One region of the Bacillus sp. JZ109 genome, then DNA from elsewhere that is predicted to be linked to it. Evidence: riboswitches for the same ligand, from Rfam matches in the RefSeq annotation. Region 1 holds a riboswitch; the other holds the start of a gene.

What was found. A riboswitch is a leader RNA that binds a small molecule or an ion and turns the genes downstream of it on or off. The one in region 1 is predicted to bind lysine.
Region 2: linked by a shared signal. The riboswitch ahead of M1D94_RS06710 (aspartate kinase) and the one ahead of M1D94_RS04140 (amino acid permease) in region 1 are both predicted to bind lysine.

Annotation. Positions count from the first base shown of each region.
Region 1 is NZ_CP096388.1:813,692-822,274, reverse strand. It holds gene M1D94_RS04145 (iron-hydroxamate ABC transporter substrate-binding protein) at 1-92, shown strand, start outside; gene M1D94_RS04140 (amino acid permease) at 327-1,736, opposite strand; lysine riboswitch at 1,840-2,019, opposite strand; gene sspJ (small acid-soluble spore protein SspJ) at 2,136-2,276, opposite strand; gene M1D94_RS04130 (metal-dependent hydrolase) at 2,443-2,925, shown strand; gene M1D94_RS04125 (LTA synthase family protein) at 3,027-4,880, shown strand; gene M1D94_RS04120 (substrate-binding domain-containing protein) at 4,908-5,834, opposite strand; gene modA (molybdate ABC transporter substrate-binding protein) at 5,945-6,727, shown strand; gene modB (molybdate ABC transporter permease subunit) at 6,699-7,391, shown strand; gene pgoN (glyoxal/methylglyoxal reductase) at 7,422-8,252, opposite strand; gene yvgO (stress response protein YvgO) at 8,475-8,583, shown strand, end outside.
Region 2 is NZ_CP096388.1:1,312,950-1,321,532, forward strand. It holds gene M1D94_RS06680 (enoyl-CoA hydratase) at 1-423, shown strand, start outside; gene etfB (electron transfer flavoprotein subunit beta) at 438-1,211, shown strand; gene etfA (electron transfer flavoprotein subunit alpha) at 1,247-2,224, shown strand; gene abfB (alpha-L-arabinofuranosidase AbfB) at 2,442-3,929, shown strand; gene trxA (thioredoxin) at 4,251-4,565, shown strand; gene uvrC (excinuclease ABC subunit UvrC) at 4,701-6,473, shown strand; lysine riboswitch at 6,538-6,717, shown strand; gene M1D94_RS06710 (aspartate kinase) at 6,843-8,069, shown strand; gene M1D94_RS06715 (YslB family protein) at 8,113-8,559, opposite strand.

The sequences.
Region 1 (8,583 bases):
TCTACAAGATGGATCCGATCGGATTCTATTTCTCTGACCCGATTTCATTAGAAGGACAACTGAAGTTTATTACGGAAAGCTTGACTAAATAAACAAAAGAGCCGCCTGCCCGCGGCTCTTTTGCTTATTTATAAGGAACGGCTCAATTTGAATCATATCGGATATTTTCTTTGAGCCATTCATATTAAGCTGCATCCTCAACACGATCAGTTTTTTTATGCTGGAGAGACTGAAAAACGTTTTTTGCATATTTAACGAACGGATTCCTAACAGGAGAAATTGTGATTTTATAAAAAAGACACCTGAGCAAATCAGGTGTCTTTTCATTATGCTTGTTTTTCTTTCTGGAACTTTTTACTCACAAATGGATAAACGATTAAGCCGACAAAGAATAAACCGATGCCGAGGATAAATGTCGTTAAATCTGCTGTGCCTGTTACGATAACAAACACGGAGTATGCACACGCCAGTATTGCGATCAATCCGTCTCTTACACGGGAGCCTTTCAGCTGGTCATACGTTTCACCTTTGATGACTACCTTCAAGCTGTAGATTGCAGATACTAGATACGGAATTAAATATGCGAGTGTAGCCGCTGTCGTTAAAAATGTAAATGCGTCACTTATTGTCCGGGAAATAACCGAGAAAATGAAGACCTGTGACATGACGTTTGTAATAATGAGTGCAATGACCGGACTTCCCTTTTTATTCGTTTTTGCAAAAAATGCCGGGAAATCTCCCGCTTTAGCTGCTTGGTATGGCACCTCAGAGCCAAGCAAAATCCAGCCGAGCATCGTTCCGAATAAACAAAGGATAGCCAAAAGCGCCATAATCACGCTTCCCGCGTTTCCAACAATCGCATAGAGTACATCAACAAATGGTTTTTCAGAGCCGACAAGCTTATCATGCGGCAGAACACCCATCGTAATTAAAGTCACAATAATATATATGCTCAAGGCAATCAGCAAGCCGGTAATTGTCGCACGTTTCACATCACGCTGAGAGCGCGCACGGCCGGACAGGATCACCGCGGATTCAATTCCGACAAACGCCCACAGTGTAGAAATCGCGGCGTTATGAACCTGGCCGCCAATTCCAATGCTTGTGCCGTTTTCTCCTTGAACCGGGAAATAAAAATGACCGAATAATGTCGTTTGAAACACAAATAAACCAGCAACGATAAAGAAGACAAAACCTAATACTTTAGAAAGCGTTGTGACAAAGTTTAATTTACTTGCGCCGTTAATGCTGGCAACAAGAATCGCGTGCGTTCCCCATAACAAGATCGTACATACGGCAAACGTCAGTAATTGGCCGAGTGTCACCTCTTGCCCGCCGATCGAAAACATCTCACGTTTATCAACCAAGATCGGGAAGAACGAAGTCAAGTAACCGGCGAGACTTGTGATGATCGCCACGTTACTGATCCAGCTCGCCACCCAGTAGCCCCACACCATTGTGAAACCGGCAGCGTTGCCTTTTTTCGGGTCAGAAAACAGCGCTCTTGCATAACTTTGCGGTCCCGCTGTCAGTTCAGGCTTGCGAATGGACAAGTGTCCGAACACAAGTGCAATCATCAGCACGCCGGCACCTGTCAAAAGCCAGGCGGACGTAGCTCCAAACGGACTCGCAATTGAAGCAAGCGAGCTCGGCAAGGAGAAAATTCCTGATCCAACCATATTTCCAACGACAAACGCCGTTAATAACCAAAAACCCCATTTTTTTGTCTGTTCCATTCCAGTACCTCCATGATTCTTTGTACGGACCAGACCCCGAGATCATATAAACGCAAAAAAAGCCTGAACAAAAGTCCATGCTTAAAGAAACACACACCCTTGATCTCCGGATAGCCCTCCGCGAAAAAGCACGCGGCAGTCCTGCACTTATTCAGATACAGTCCCAGCATAGAGAAGGATCGGCTTTCTCCACACTTCGGCGCTGATGCCTTTTACACATGTTTAACAGCTCCTGTCAGCCTGGCATGTGTGACTTATCATCCGCGCAACCTCTACCTCACTGAGAAAGAGTGAGGATTTAATTATTCAGTTACTCCCAGAAGGTTATCAAAGAAAGGATGATCTGTCAAAGGGAACAGATGGAAAATACGGATAGAGCCAAGCTCTATCCGCATGTGGTTATCGATTATTTTTCTTTTTTTGCACAGCTTCTTGAAGCGGATCATCTTTTAGAGCTGAACCAGCATCTTCAAGAGCTCCTTGGATTACGTTTTTTTCTTTTTCGGAACGTTTTCCTTTATCTTTATTAAAGAAACCCATTCGTATCACCTCTTTTAAAAAATAGGTACATGTTTAAGATGCCTCTTTCCTGAAAAATTATGCGGGATATTTTTTATCGTCCAAAGTCCTGTTGATCAAACATACATTCTCTTGATATATTTGTAATTCAGAGATTTTTTGCAAAAGATAAAAGGAGAAGCGGCAAATGACAGGAAAAACACACATCATGGGAGGCATCGCTTCTTGTACGGCAGCGGCTTATTATTATGGATTTGATCCAGTGCTTATGGCTGCGTCAGGCGCGGTTGGAGCATTAATACCCGATATCTGCCACACACAAAGCAAAATCGGGAGAAAATTTCCTATTTTATCGAAAGTGGTCAGCTCCGTTTTTGGCCATCGTACATTTACACACAGCTTGCTGTTTATGCTCATCATGTTTTTTATCACTTCTACATACATTCCAGATAAAAACATATCAGCCGGCCTGATGATCGGAATGGCGAGCCACTTGTTTCTTGACGCTTGGACGGTGAACGGAATCAAATTATTATTCCCTTCAACGATCCGCGTTCGGCTTCCATTATATATGAAGACAGGCAGTTTTTCTGAGCAGCTCGTGCTAGCCGGCCTGACCCTTGCTTCATGTTACTACTTTTATATGCTGTTTCATGGGCGCATGTTTTAAACACATGAGTGCTGAGACTTGTCTGAACCGGCTGTTTTTAGTAGGTTTTACTTAAGAAGCATTTCATGCAGATGATCAAGAAAACGTGAGGAGTCATATTGATGAAAGGAACCTTTTTTCACAATCAGCGGTTTTTATGTTTTTCGATCTTATTTATGTGGATCAAAACGTATGTGATATATAAACTCGGCTTTGATTTGCAAATCGATACTCTGTTGGAGGAGCTAATGCTGCTGGTCAACCCGCTCAGCTTTATTCTTCCTTTATTCGGGATCGGCCTGCTTCTGAAAGGAAACAAGCAGCGGGCTTTTTTGCTGATTGCCAATTTGGTTCTGACTGTTATCTTGATCTCTAATACGATTTTTTACGGCTTTTATATCGATTTTATTACCATTCCGGTTTTATTTCAGGCGAGCAACATGAGCGATATGGGAAGCAGTGTAAAAGAATTGTTCCATCCTCTGTTTATCGCCCTGTTTGTGGATTTGGTTTTTCTGCTGCTGTTCGCCAGAAAAACCAAACACCCACAGACAAAAGCCGCTCCCCGCACGATCAAACGGTACTATGCAGCTTCCTGCGGCATGCTTTTATGCACACTGGCACTTGCAGAAGTACAGCAGCCGAAGCTTTTGGCACATTCTTTTGACCGGGAAATGCTAGTCAAAAGCATCGGCCTGTTTCAGTTCCATATTTACGATACAATTTCTCAGACTGTTAATATCAGCGCGAAAGCTTTTGCCGATGAAGACAGTATAACTGCCATTAAAAACTATACAGAGGCTGATTACAGCAAGCCTGATCAAAGCAAATTCGGTCTTGCAAAGGGGCGCAATGTCATCTTTGTAACACTTGAATCGACCCAAAGCTTTGTTCTGAATGAAAAAGTAAATGGAAAAGAAATTACCCCATTTATGAATGATCTCATTAAAAAAAGCTATTCCTTTGATCATTTCTATCAGCAAACAGAACAAGGGAAAACATCTGATTCAGAATTCATCGTTGCTAACTCGCTGTATCCTTCCCTTAGCGGCGCCGTCTTTTTCACGAAAAGCGACCATCAATTTCATACGATGTATAAATCGCTGAAGCAGCACGATTATTATTCAGCCGTCTTTCATGCTAACCATAAAACATTTTGGAACAGAGATGTCATGTACGATACATTTGGCATTGACCGCTTTTTTGATGTTGATGATTTTCATGTCACTCCCGGGACATCGACAAGCTGGGGCTTAAAAGACAAAGAATTTTTAGAGCAGTCCGCCGAAAAGCTGAAAAGCCTGCCGCAGCCGTTCTACAGCAGTTTTATCACGTTAACGAATCATTTTCCGTTTGAGATTGATGAAAAGGATCAGCTGATAGATGAATTCGATTCAAGCAGTGATCTGTTAAACCGCTATGTGACCACGGTTCGCTATGAGGATGAGGCATTGAAGCATTTTATCAAAAAACTGAAGGACGAAGGCTTATACGAAAATTCGATGATCGTATTTATGGGAGATCATTACGGCATTTCTGAAGCCCATAACGAGGCCATGGCTGAGTTTTTAGGGAAAGACGAAATCACACCGTATGACAACGTTCAGCTCCAGCGGGTGCCGTTTATCATACATATCCCGGGAATCACCGATCAAAAGCCGGAAACCATCCCTGATGCCGGGGGACAGGTCGACGTCAGGCCGACGCTGATGCATTTGCTCGGCGTTGAGACAAAAGGCGATATCCAATTCGGCAATGATTTGCTGTCGGGCGACCGCACCCCATTCGCCGTTCTGCGAAACGGCAGCTTTATTACGAACGATTATATATACACAAAGAACACGTGCTATAGCCAAAAAACAGGTGAAGTGCTGGAAGATCAGGATGCGTGCCTCCCTTACAAGGAGAAAGCAAACGAAGAACTTTCTCTCTCTGATAAAATTTTAAATGGTGACCTGCTCAGGTTTTCCGAATGAAAAAATCCCTCTATCAAGAGGGATTTTTTACGTTTCCAACATCACCTTGCCAGTCAGCTTCGTTTCATAGCCGTTTAAATGAGACAAATTCGCCTTGTATTCCTCAGAATTCAAAATCTCCTTCACGGCTTTCAGCAGCTGCTCATGTTTTTTCAAAACAACGATATCATATTGTTCGTCGATGAGCGGGATAAAATCAACACTGCCCATATGTGCCGCGTGCTGCGCCCCGATTCCCGCGTCAGCCTGTCCGCTTGAAACTTGTGAAGCGGCAGCGTAATGATCGGTCACGATATCGCCGTATCCCTTTACATCAGCCGGATTCACACCAAACAAGCCAAGCTGTTCATCAAGGAGCACCCTTGCGCCAGAACCCTTTTCCCTGTTGATGATCCGGATATCGGCTCTTTTCAAGTCTTTCCAGCCTTGAATGTTTTTCGGATTCCCTTTTTTCACATACAGTCCTGCTTTGCGGAGAACGACATTGATGAGACAAAACGGTTCACCTGTCAAAATCCGTTTTACATAAGGAGCGTTATACTGGCCCGTTTCAGCATCGTACAAATGGAGGCTGACAATGTCACACTTGCCTTGATACATATCAATCAGGCTGTTTAAGCTTCCTTTGTATTTACGGAGCGGCGTCTCCTGAATGGCATTCTCCAAATGCTTGCTGAGAAGATCCATCGAAATGTCCTGTCCGCTGATCATGACATTCGGTCTGCCGTCCGGCTCAGCCTCCTGCACCTGTTTCGGCGCTTCTGTTGCAGCGATGGGCTGAGACATTCTCATATTCGTTTTATATTGCTTTAAATCTTCTTCATCCACACGCATCTGCCTTCCGACACGATAAGCAGGCAGCACGCCTTTTTTAATCAAATCATAAACGGTCAGCTTTGATACCTTCAGCAGACCTGCAACTTCTTCTATCGTATAGGAAGAGGTTTCATTCATCATCATCACTCTCCTATTTTATTATACCTTTTCGCCGAATGTAAAAAAACCCACATAAACCAAACATAATCAGTTATAATTAGTTATATCTAATGATAAGGGGTGCAATCATGTTTAAGAAGTATTCTATTTTCATCGCAGCCTTAACTGCTTTTCTCCTTGCAGCAGGCTGTTCTTCAAACCAGTCTTCAACGGACAGCGAGAAAAAAGTAACGTTAACCATCTCAGCTGCCGCCAGCGCGCAGGATGCACTTGAGGAAATCCAAAAAAATTATGAAAAAGAGCATCAAAATATTACCATCCAAGATAACTATGGCTCATCCGGCGCCTTGCAAAAACAGATTTCTCAAGGAGCAGGAGCAGATCTGTTCTTCTCAGCTGCTGAGGATAAATTTAAAAAGCTGGTGGATGATGGAGATATCGCAAAAAAAGACAGCACTGATTTAGTCGGTAATGAAATTGTGCTGGTCGTACCGAAAAACGGAGATTCACCTGTGACAAGCTTCAGCAATCTGGCTGAATCAGAAAAAATCGCCCTTGGCACTCCGGAATCCGTACCGGCAGGAGCTTATGGGAAAGAATCACTGACAAAGCTGTCTTTATGGGAAAAAGTGAAGGATAAAATTGTGTATGGAAAAGACGTTCGCCAAGTTCTTTCTTATGTTGAAACCGGCAATGTAGACGCAGGTATTGTTTATAAAACAGATGCCCTGGTCTCGAAAAAGGTCAACATTATTGACGAGGCAAAAGCAGATACACACAGCCCAATTGTCTATCCGTTAGGAATCGTAAAAGATACAAAACACCGTAAGGAAGCGAAGGAATTTTACGAATACCTGCAATCTGATGAAGCAATGAAAGTATTTGAGAAATATGGCTTTACTGCCGAGTAGCATAAGCACTTCAGAATTTTTCACACCCGTTGTGCTTTCCTTTCAGGTGGCGGCAGTTGCCGGAATTGTTGTCATTATTCTCGGAACACTTGCTGGAGCATGGATGTCACGGGCATCATTTTTCGGAAAAACGGCACTCGAAACATGTTTTATGCTTCCGCTCGTTCTTCCGCCTACTGTTGTCGGTTTTATTTTGATCGTCATTTTCGGAAAGCACAGCTTCATCGGACAAGCCATCGAGTGGATTTTCCAGCAGCCTGTCATTTTCACCTGGTGGGCCGCTGTGATCGCCTCGGCTGTTGTAGCCTTTCCGCTTATGTATCAATCAGCCAAAACCGGATTTGCTGACATTGATCCCGATATACAAGGTGCGGCAATGGTAGACGGCGCTAGCAGATGGAAAGTGTTTATCCATATCTCCGTCCCGCTTGCCTATCCTTCGTTACTGACCGGAAGCATCCTCAGCCTTGCGCGGGCGCTCGGAGAATTTGGCGCAACACTCATGTTTGCAGGAAACATCCCCGGTGTTACGCAAACACTGCCGACGGCGATATATGTCGCATTGGATTCCGGCAACAATACCCTTGCTTGGGCGTGGGTCGTCTGTATTGTTGTCATTTCCTTTTTGATGCTATTTTTCATTCAACAGAAAAAAACGCACTAAAAAAACTCCCCATAACGGGGAGTTTTTTGATTAAAACAGAAGCTCATCAGGATTTGGGCCGACACGCTCATCTTTATTTAATGCGTCAATTTTGTCCATGTCTTCTTGAGACAATTCGAAATCAAAAATATCAGCGTTTTCGATGATACGGTGTTCTTTAATGGATTTTGGAATGGTTACAACTTCATGCTGCAGATCCCAGCGCAAAATCACTTGAGCCACAGATTTATTGTGTTTTTCAGCAATCTGTGTCAGCACTTCGTTATCCAAAAGCTGTCCCTGCATGAGCGGAGACCACGCTTCCAGCTGAATGCCTTGCGCTTTGCAGTAATCTCTTAATTCTTTTTGCGTCAAACGAGGGTGAAATTCAACTTGGTTCACCATCGGTTTGATTTCAGCATCTTTCAACAGCTCTTCTAAATGATGAACTTGGAAGTTGCTGACGCCGATCGCGCGAATTTTGCCATCTTTGTACAGCTTTTCAAGCGCGCGCCATGTATCTTTATATTTATCTTTGCCAGGCCAATGGATCAAATATAAATCTAAGTAATCAAGCTGTAATCTTTCCAGGCTTTTTTCAAAGGCAGCAAGCGTTGTTTCGTAGCCTTGATCTTCATTCCACACTTTTGATGTGATGAAGAGCTCTTCTCTTGCCACACCGGATTCTTTAATCCCGATGCCAACGCCTTCTTCATTTTTGTAGATCGCTGCTGTATCAATACTGCGATAACCATTTTTAATTGCCGCTTTCACTGATTCAGTCGCTTCATTACCATTTTCTACTTTAAAAACACCCAGACCGAACCAAGGCATTTCAACTCCGTTATGTAACTTTACAGTATCTTTTAAACTTGTTGGCACTTGAACATCCACCCTTTCACTGAAATGTAAGCGTCTATATTATCTCACATTCCTCTCAGCCGATACCAATAATACGCTTAAGACCCTCTTTTTGCTTCTTTTTTCACAGCACAGGCAAATTCAAACACTATTTTTTTCCTATTTTAACAATATTGAGATTACAAATACATTGAGCAGGGTATGCGTGTAGTGTAACCAAATGAAAACAAAGGAGGAAACAACTTGAAACGTATTCGTATCCCAATGACACTTGCTCTTGGTGCCGCTTTGACAATTGCCCCTTTGTCCTTTGCTTCCGCTGAAGAAAATCCTGCTCCGAAGATGTCGCAGA
Region 2 (8,583 bases), 500 kb from region 1:
AGAATTGCAACAGTAGATGCTAAGCTGGGGCTCCCGGAGCTTAATCTCGGTATCATTCCAGGTTTTGCGGGGACACAGCGCCTTCCGAGATATGTCGGTACAGCCAAAGCATTAGAGCTCATCGGATCAGGAGAACCGATATCCGGAAAAGAAGCGCTTGATCTCGGACTTGTCTCAATTGGAGCGAAAGATGAGGCAGAAGTGATTGAAAAAGCAAAAGCACTTGCCGCTAAGTTTGCAGAGAAAAGCCCGCAAACGCTGGCATCTTTGCTTGAACTTTTCTATTCCAACAAGGTGTATTCCTATGAAGGCAGCTTAAAGCTTGAAGCAAAGCGATTTGGGGAAGCATTTGAGTCAGAGGACGCCAAGGAAGGCATCCAGGCATTTCTCGAAAAAAGAAAGCCTCAGTTCAAAGGCGAATAAAAGGGGATATGATCATGAATCTATTTGTACTGATGAAACGGACGTTTGACACAGAAGAAAAAATCGTCATTGAAACAGGAAAGATTCAGGATGACGGAGCGGAATGGATCATTAATCCATATGATGAGTACGCGATAGAAGAAGCCATCCAGCTGAAGGAAAAGCATGGCGGCACGATCACCGCCGTCACGGTCGGCGGTGAAGAAGCGGAGAAAGAATTGCGTACGGCGCTTGCCATGGGTTGTGACCAAGCTGTTTTAATCAACATAGAAGATGATCTTGAAGAACCCGACCAATATTCCATTTCTCAAGTTTTATACCACTATATGAAGGATCAGGAGTTTGATTTGATTCTCGGCGGAAATGTTGCCATTGACGGAGGATCAGGACAAGTGGCGCCTCGGCTTGCCGAGCTACTGGACATTCCGTGTATCACTACGATCACCAAACTCGAAATCAACGGCACTGATGCAGAAGCAGAAAGGGACGTCGAAGGGGATGTTGAAAAAATCAAAACGACGCTCCCATTGCTTGTCACAGCTCAGCAGGGCTTAAACGAGCCGCGCTATCCATCGCTTCCGGGAATTATGAAGGCTAAGAAAAAGCCGCTTGAAGAGCTTGAACTTGATGATCTTGACCTGGACGAAGAGGATGCTGAACCAAAGCTGAAAACCATTGAACGTTTTCTGCCGCCGAAAAAAGAAGCCGGGAAGCTTCTCCAAGGTGAGCCTGCTGAACAGGCAAAAGAGCTTGTTTCATTGCTCCGCAGCGAAGCTAAAGTCATTTAAAGCTTGGACATTCAAAGAAACAGGGGGATGTTAGAATGGGAAAAAAAGTGATCGTGCTTGGAGAAATACGCGATGAAGAATTGCGGAATGTCACCTTTGAAGCAATAGCTGCAGGAAGAACCATTTCAGGAGATGGGGAAGTCATCGGTGTTCTCATCGGTGAAAATGTACAAAGCATTGCACAAGAGCTTATTCATTACGGAGCAGATAAAGTTCTTACCGCTGAGGACCCGAAGCTGAAAACATACACGGCAGACGGGTACAGCCAGGTCATGAGAGGTGTTATCGAGCAAGAAAATCCTGATTCAGTCATCTTCGGGCATACGGCAATGGGCAAGGATCTTTCACCGAAGCTTGCTGCCCGGCTGCAAACAGGCTTAATTTCTGATGCTATAGATGTAAGCGTTACCGGAGGAAATGTTGTGTTCACACGGCCGATTTACTCGGGGAAAGCTTTTGAACGTGTCATTTCAACCGATCCGATGATCTTTGCAACAATTCGCCCCAATAACATTCAAGCTTCAGAAAAAGACACCAGCAGGTCGGGGAGCATCGAAAGCATTGATGTTTCTCTTACTGACCTCCGCACTGTTATCCAAGAGGTCGTCAAAAAAACGGCGGACGGTGTTGATCTCTCCGAAGCGAAAATTATCGTTGCGGGCGGCCGAGGAGTCAAAAGCATGGAAGGATTTCAGCCGCTGCAGGAGCTTGCAGAGGTGCTAGGGGCCGCAGTCGGGGCTTCTCGCGGGGCATGTGACGCTGATTATTGCGATTATGCTCTCCAAATCGGGCAGACCGGGAAAGTCGTCACTCCGGATTTGTACATTGCATGCGGCATTTCCGGCGCCATCCAGCATTTGGCCGGCATGTCAAACAGCAAGGTGATCGTCGCCATCAATAAAGACCCCGAAGCCGATATCTTTAAAATAGCGGATTACGGCATCGTCGGTGATTTATTTGAAGTTGTCCCGTTATTAACTGAGGAATTCAAACAATTGAATATACACTCATAAAGGAAATCCCGGACTTTAAAAGTTCGGGATTTTTTCATATTTATAAATACATACGTACAAATATAAAAACAATAGAAAATGACGTTGACATGTACGAACATATATAATATGGTTACTTTAAAAGCGCTTACATTCATGCTGACTCCTCAGGCAAAAGACAGATCACATATTTGACTGTGGTGCTTTTCATATCCGTATGAAAGGAATGATCAGAGGCATGTCTGAACATCAAGCAGTGATTCAAACAGATATCGTAAAAGGAACCATTAACAAAAATATATACGGTCATTTTGCCGAGCATTTAGGAAGAGGGATTTATGAGGGGATCTGGGTCGGAACGGACTCAGACATCCCCAATATCAACGGGATACGAAAGGACGTGCTGGAGGCGCTCAAACAGCTGCACATTCCTGTCCTCAGGTGGCCGGGCGGGTGTTTTGCGGACGAATACCATTGGGCAAACGGTGTCGGTGACCGTAAGACAATGCTGAACACTCACTGGGGCGGTACAATTGAATCAAATGAATTCGGAACGCATGAATTTATGATGCTTTGCGAGCTGCTTGAATGCGAGCCATATATTTGCGGCAATGTCGGAAGCGGAACCGTTCAGGAAATGGCGGAGTGGATTGAGTATATGACATTTGAAGAAGGCACGCCGATGTCAGACTGGAGAAAGCAAAATGGAAGAGAAGAACCTTGGAAGCTGAAATATTTCGGCGTGGGCAATGAAAACTGGGGCTGCGGCGGCAACATGCATCCCGAATACTACGCAGATCTGTACCGGCGTTTTCAGACTTATGTCCGCAATTACAGCGGGAATGACATTTATAAAATTGCAGGCGGCGCAAATGTGGATGATTTTAATTGGACGGACGTGCTTATGAAAAAAGCCGCTGGCCTGATGGACGGGTTGAGTCTTCATTATTACACGATTCCGGGGGATTTCTGGAAGGGCAAAGGATCAGCCACAGAATTCACGGAAGATGAATGGTTTATTACGATGAAAAAAGCCAAATACATCGATGAATTGATTCAAAAACACGGCACGATTATGGACCGGTACGATCCGGAGCAGCGGGTCGGGCTGATTATTGATGAATGGGGCACGTGGTTTGATCCCGAGCCAGGCACGAATCCCGGTTTCTTATATCAGCAAAACACCATTCGTGATGCACTGGTGGCGGCTTCTCATTTCCACATTTTCCATCAACATTGCCGCCGAGTGCAAATGGCCAACATCGCCCAAACAGTAAACGTTCTGCAAGCGATGATTTTGACTGAGGGAGAGCGGATGCTTTTGACACCGACGTACCATGTATTCAATATGTTTAAGGTGCATCAGGACGCTTCTCTTTTAGCCACAGAGACAATGTCTGCCGACTATGAATGGAACGGTGAAACGCTTCCGCAAATCAGCATTTCAGCGTCGAAACAAGCTGAAGGCGATATCAATATCACAATTTGCAACATCGATCACCAAAACAAAGCGGAGGCGGAAATCGAGCTGAGGGGTCTACACAAGGCAGCGGACCATTCCGGAGTCATTCTTACGGCAGAAAAAATGAATGCGCATAACACGTTTGACGATCCTCATCATGTCAAACCGGAATCCTTCAGACAATACACGCTCAGCAAAAACAAACTGAAAGTAAAACTCCCGCCAATGTCAGTCGTCTTACTTACGCTGCGTGCTGATTCTTAATCGCGCAAGAGCGCCGGAGCTTCATGCCGGCGCTCTTTTTCAGGTTTTAAAACAGCTCCGGCAGGGCATGGTAAAGTACATGACAGTGAAGAGGAGATGTGATCTTATGCTTCGTACCATTTTAATGATTATTGGGGCAATTGTAGTGATCGGGGCCATTATCAGATTTGTGTTTTAAAAAAGAGCATATCCCATTCAACCATATAAAAATGAGTAAACCGGCTGTGATCAGGAAAAAATAATTTGTAAGCATTAAAATAGCGTGAACGAATGGGAGATGCTATACTAAAAATCATCATTTCACATTGGAGGAATTCAATAATGGCTATCGTAAAAGCAACTGATCAATCTTTCTCAGCTGAAACAAGCGAAGGCGTCGTACTGGCAGACTTCTGGGCTCCTTGGTGCGGACCTTGTAAAATGATTGCACCTGTTCTTGAAGAATTGGATCAAGAAATGGGAGACAAACTGAAAATCGTAAAAATCGATGTAGACGAAAACCAAGAAACTGCCGGAAAATACGGCGTTATGAGCATCCCGACTCTTCTTGTGTTAAAAGACGGCGAAGTAGTTGAAACTTCAGTCGGCTTCAAACCAAAAGAAGCGCTTCAAGAGCTTGTAAACAAACATCTTTAATTTTCCGCTGCTTACATGCCAGAGCGATTCCGATTGAGGGATCGCTTTTTTTATTCGCCAATTGTGAACCATAGAGAAAAACAAACGTTCGTGTTAAACTGGAAATAAAGGATTAAACATAAGGAAGGGTAACATATGAACAAACAACTGAAAGAAAAACTCGCCCTCCTTCCTGATCAACCGGGTTGTTATCTCATGAAGGACCGGCAGCAGACTGTGATCTACGTAGGGAAAGCAAAAGTGCTGAAAAACAGAGTGCGCTCCTACTTCACCGGTTCTCACGACGCGAAAACCCAAAGGCTTGTGACGGAAATCGAGGATTTTGAATATATCGTGACGTCCTCCAATCTTGAAGCGCTTATTTTAGAAATGAATCTGATCAAAAAGCATGATCCGAAATACAACGTCATGCTCAAAGACGACAAAACCTATCCTTTCATAAAACTCACCCATGAACGCCACCCAAGGCTGATTGTCACCCGCAATGTCAAAAAAGACAAAGGGCGCTATTTCGGGCCGTATCCGAATGTACAGGCAGCAAGGGAAACAAAAAAACTGCTCGACCGTCTGTATCCTCTCAGAAAATGCTCCAAGCTCCCGGACAGAGTGTGCCTTTACTATCATCTGGGCCAATGCCTCGCTCCGTGCGTAAAGGATATTTCCGAAGAGACGAACAGAGAGCTGGTTGAAAGCATTACACGTTTCTTAAGGGGCGGCTATAATGAGGTCAAAAAAGAGCTTGAAGAGAAAATGCATGAAGCTGCTGAGAATCTTGAGTTTGAACGAGCAAAAGAGCTTCGTGACCAAATTGCCCATATTGAATCAACGATGGAAAAACAAAAAATGACGATGAACGATCTAGTCGACCGTGATGTATTCGCGTACGCGTACGATAAGGGCTGGATGTGCGTGCAGGTCTTTTTCATCCGCCAAGGGAAGCTCATTGAACGCGATGTCAGCATGTTCCCGCTTTATCAGGAAGCAGATGAAGAGTTCCTCACGTTCATCGGGCAGTTTTATTCAAAAAACAACCACTTCCTTCCGAAGGAGATTTTAGTTCCGGACAGCGTAGATCAATCCATGATCGAGCAGCTGCTGGAAACAAACGTTCACCAGCCGAAGAAAGGCCCGAAAAAAGAACTGCTCATGCTTGCCCATAAAAATGCGAAAATCGCATTGAAAGAAAAATTCTCTTTAATCGAACGCGACGAGGAGCGTTCAATCGGGGCTGTGCAGAAACTAGGTGAGGCATTAAATATTTATACGCCGCACAGAATTGAAGCGTTTGATAACTCAAACATACAGGGGACAAACCCAGTTTCCGCGATGATTGTGTTTATCGACGGCAAACCATACAAAAAGGAATACCGCAAATATAAAATCAAAACCGTTACAGGGCCGGATGATTACGGTTCTATGAGAGAGGTTGTCAGAAGACGCTATACGAGAGTGCTTCGTGAGAATCTGCCGCTGCCCGATCTGATCATCATTGACGGAGGAAAAGGGCAGATCAACGCAGCAAGGGATGTCATTGAAAATGAACTCGGCTTGGATATCCCGATCGCCGGTTTAGCGAAAGATGAAAAACACAGAACCTCAAATTTACTGATCGGTGATCCGCTGGAGGTGGTGTATCTGGAACGAAACAGCCAGGAATTTTACCTCCTGCAGCGCATTCAGGACGAGGTGCACCGTTTTGCAATCAGTTTTCACAGGCAAATCCGCGGAAAAAGCGCGTTTCAATCCGTTTTAGACGACATCCCGGGTATCGGAGAGAAAAGAAAGAAAATGCTGTTAAAGCATTTCGGTTCCGTTAAAAAAATGAAGGAAGCAAGCCTTGAGGACATCAAAAAAGCCGGTGTTCCCACAGCGGCGGCTCAGCTCCTTTACGACAAATTGCAAAAATAATGTTGTCCTTTTAAATAAGATCTGATAAAATGTGAACTAATTTCATAGTTAGATCGTGTTATATGGTGAAGATAGAGGTGCGAACTTCAAGAGTATGCCTTTGGAGAAAGATGGATTCTGTGAAAAAGGCTGAAAGGGGAGCGTCGCCGAAGCAAATAAAACCCCATCGGTATTATTTGCTGGCCGTGCATTGAATAAATGTAAGGCTGTCAAGAAATCATTTTCTTGGAGGGCTATCTCGTTGTTCATAATCATTTATGATGATTAATTGATAAGCAATGAGAGTATTCCTCTCATTGCTTTTTTTATTGTGGACAAAGCGCTCTTTCTCCTCACCCGCACGAACCAAAATGTAAAGGGTGGTAATACATGGGTCTTATTGTACAAAAATTCGGAGGCACTTCCGTCGGCTCAGTCGAAAAAATTCAAAATGCGGCAAACCGCGCAATTGCAGAAAAACAGAAAGGCCATCAAGTCGTTGTCGTCGTTTCAGCAATGGGAAAATCCACTGACGAATTGGTCAGCCTTGCAAAAGCTATTTCTGACCAGCCGAGCAAACGCGAAATGGATATGCTGCTGGCGACAGGCGAGCAGGTCACGATTTCACTCCTTTCAATAGCATTGCAGGAAAAAGGCTATGACGCTGTGTCTTATACTGGCTGGCAGGCGGGAATCCGTACGGAGGCCATTCACGGAAACGCCAGAATTACAGATATCGACACATCGGTTTTAGCAGACCAGCTTGAAAAGGGAAAAATTGTCATTGTAGCAGGATTCCAAGGCATGACAGAGGATTGTGAAATTACGACATTGGGCCGGGGCGGTTCAGATACAACAGCAGTTGCTTTGGCTGCCGCTTTAAAAGCTGATAAATGTGACATATACACAGACGTGCCAGGCGTGTTTACAACCGATCCGCGCTATGTGAAATCAGCGAGAAAACTTGCGGGCATCTCATACGATGAAATGCTTGAGCTTGCCAATTTAGGCGCCGGCGTTCTTCATCCAAGAGCAGTTGAGTTCGCGAAAAATTACCAAGTGCCGTTAGAAGTGCGTTCAAGTACAGAAACCGAAGCGGGAACATTAATTGAGGAGGAATCATCCATGGAACAGAATTTAATTGTCAGAGGCATTGCATTTGAAGATCAAATCACAAGAGTAACCATTTACGGGCTGACTAGCGGCCTGACAACTTTGTCTACTATTTTTACGACACTTGCCAAAAGAAACATAAACGTGGATATCATTATCCAAACGCAGGCCGAGGACAAGACTGGAATTTCCTTCTCTGTCAAAACAGAAGATGCAGACCAAACCGTTGCAGTGCTTGAAGAGTATAAAGACGCGCTGGAATTTGAGAAAATCGAGACAGAAAGCAAATTGGCTAAAGTATCCATTGTTGGATCCGGCATGGTCTCAAATCCTGGTGTAGCGGCTGAAATGTTTGCTGTACTGGCGCAAAAAAACATTTTAATCAAAATGGTCAGCACATCTGAAATCAAAGTGTCAACAGTCGTAAGCGAAAATGACATGGTGAAAGCAGTCGAGTCGCTTCACGATGCATTTGAGCTTTCAAAACACCCTTCAGCTGTGTAATGACAATCAAAAAGGCGGGACTATGCAGTCACCGCCTTTTTGATTACACTGGGTCTTTCATATCCCATTTCACAGTCAGAACCACTTTATCGGCTCTCTTTTTCACTTGTTCATATGATTCGGCAATCTGATCATTCATCAATTGAATTTGTTCAGCGATAAAACCAGCCTCCAGCTGAAAGCAAGGTTCTTTCTGATGTTTAAGCCGGTTGGAAATGATCGGCCCTTCAAGTTCAAATTCAAGCTCCTGTTTTTTAGCGCTTACGTTGGTGAGGGTTCCCCAGCCCGCTTCTTCAAAGAAGGCCGGAAATTCCTCCCATGATTCAAGAGGAAACTTACGGGCGAGATGTTTTCCTGCCCAATACATCATGGAAGAGTAATCTTGGCCAAGCATATCTGGGAGAACGATCTCTCGTATTAGTTCGTAGGCATAGGCGTTCATTTCAATTTCTTTTAGGTTGTCAATAGATGCTTCAAATTTAGACTTCATATCTGTCTCCCCTCTCTCCTGCGT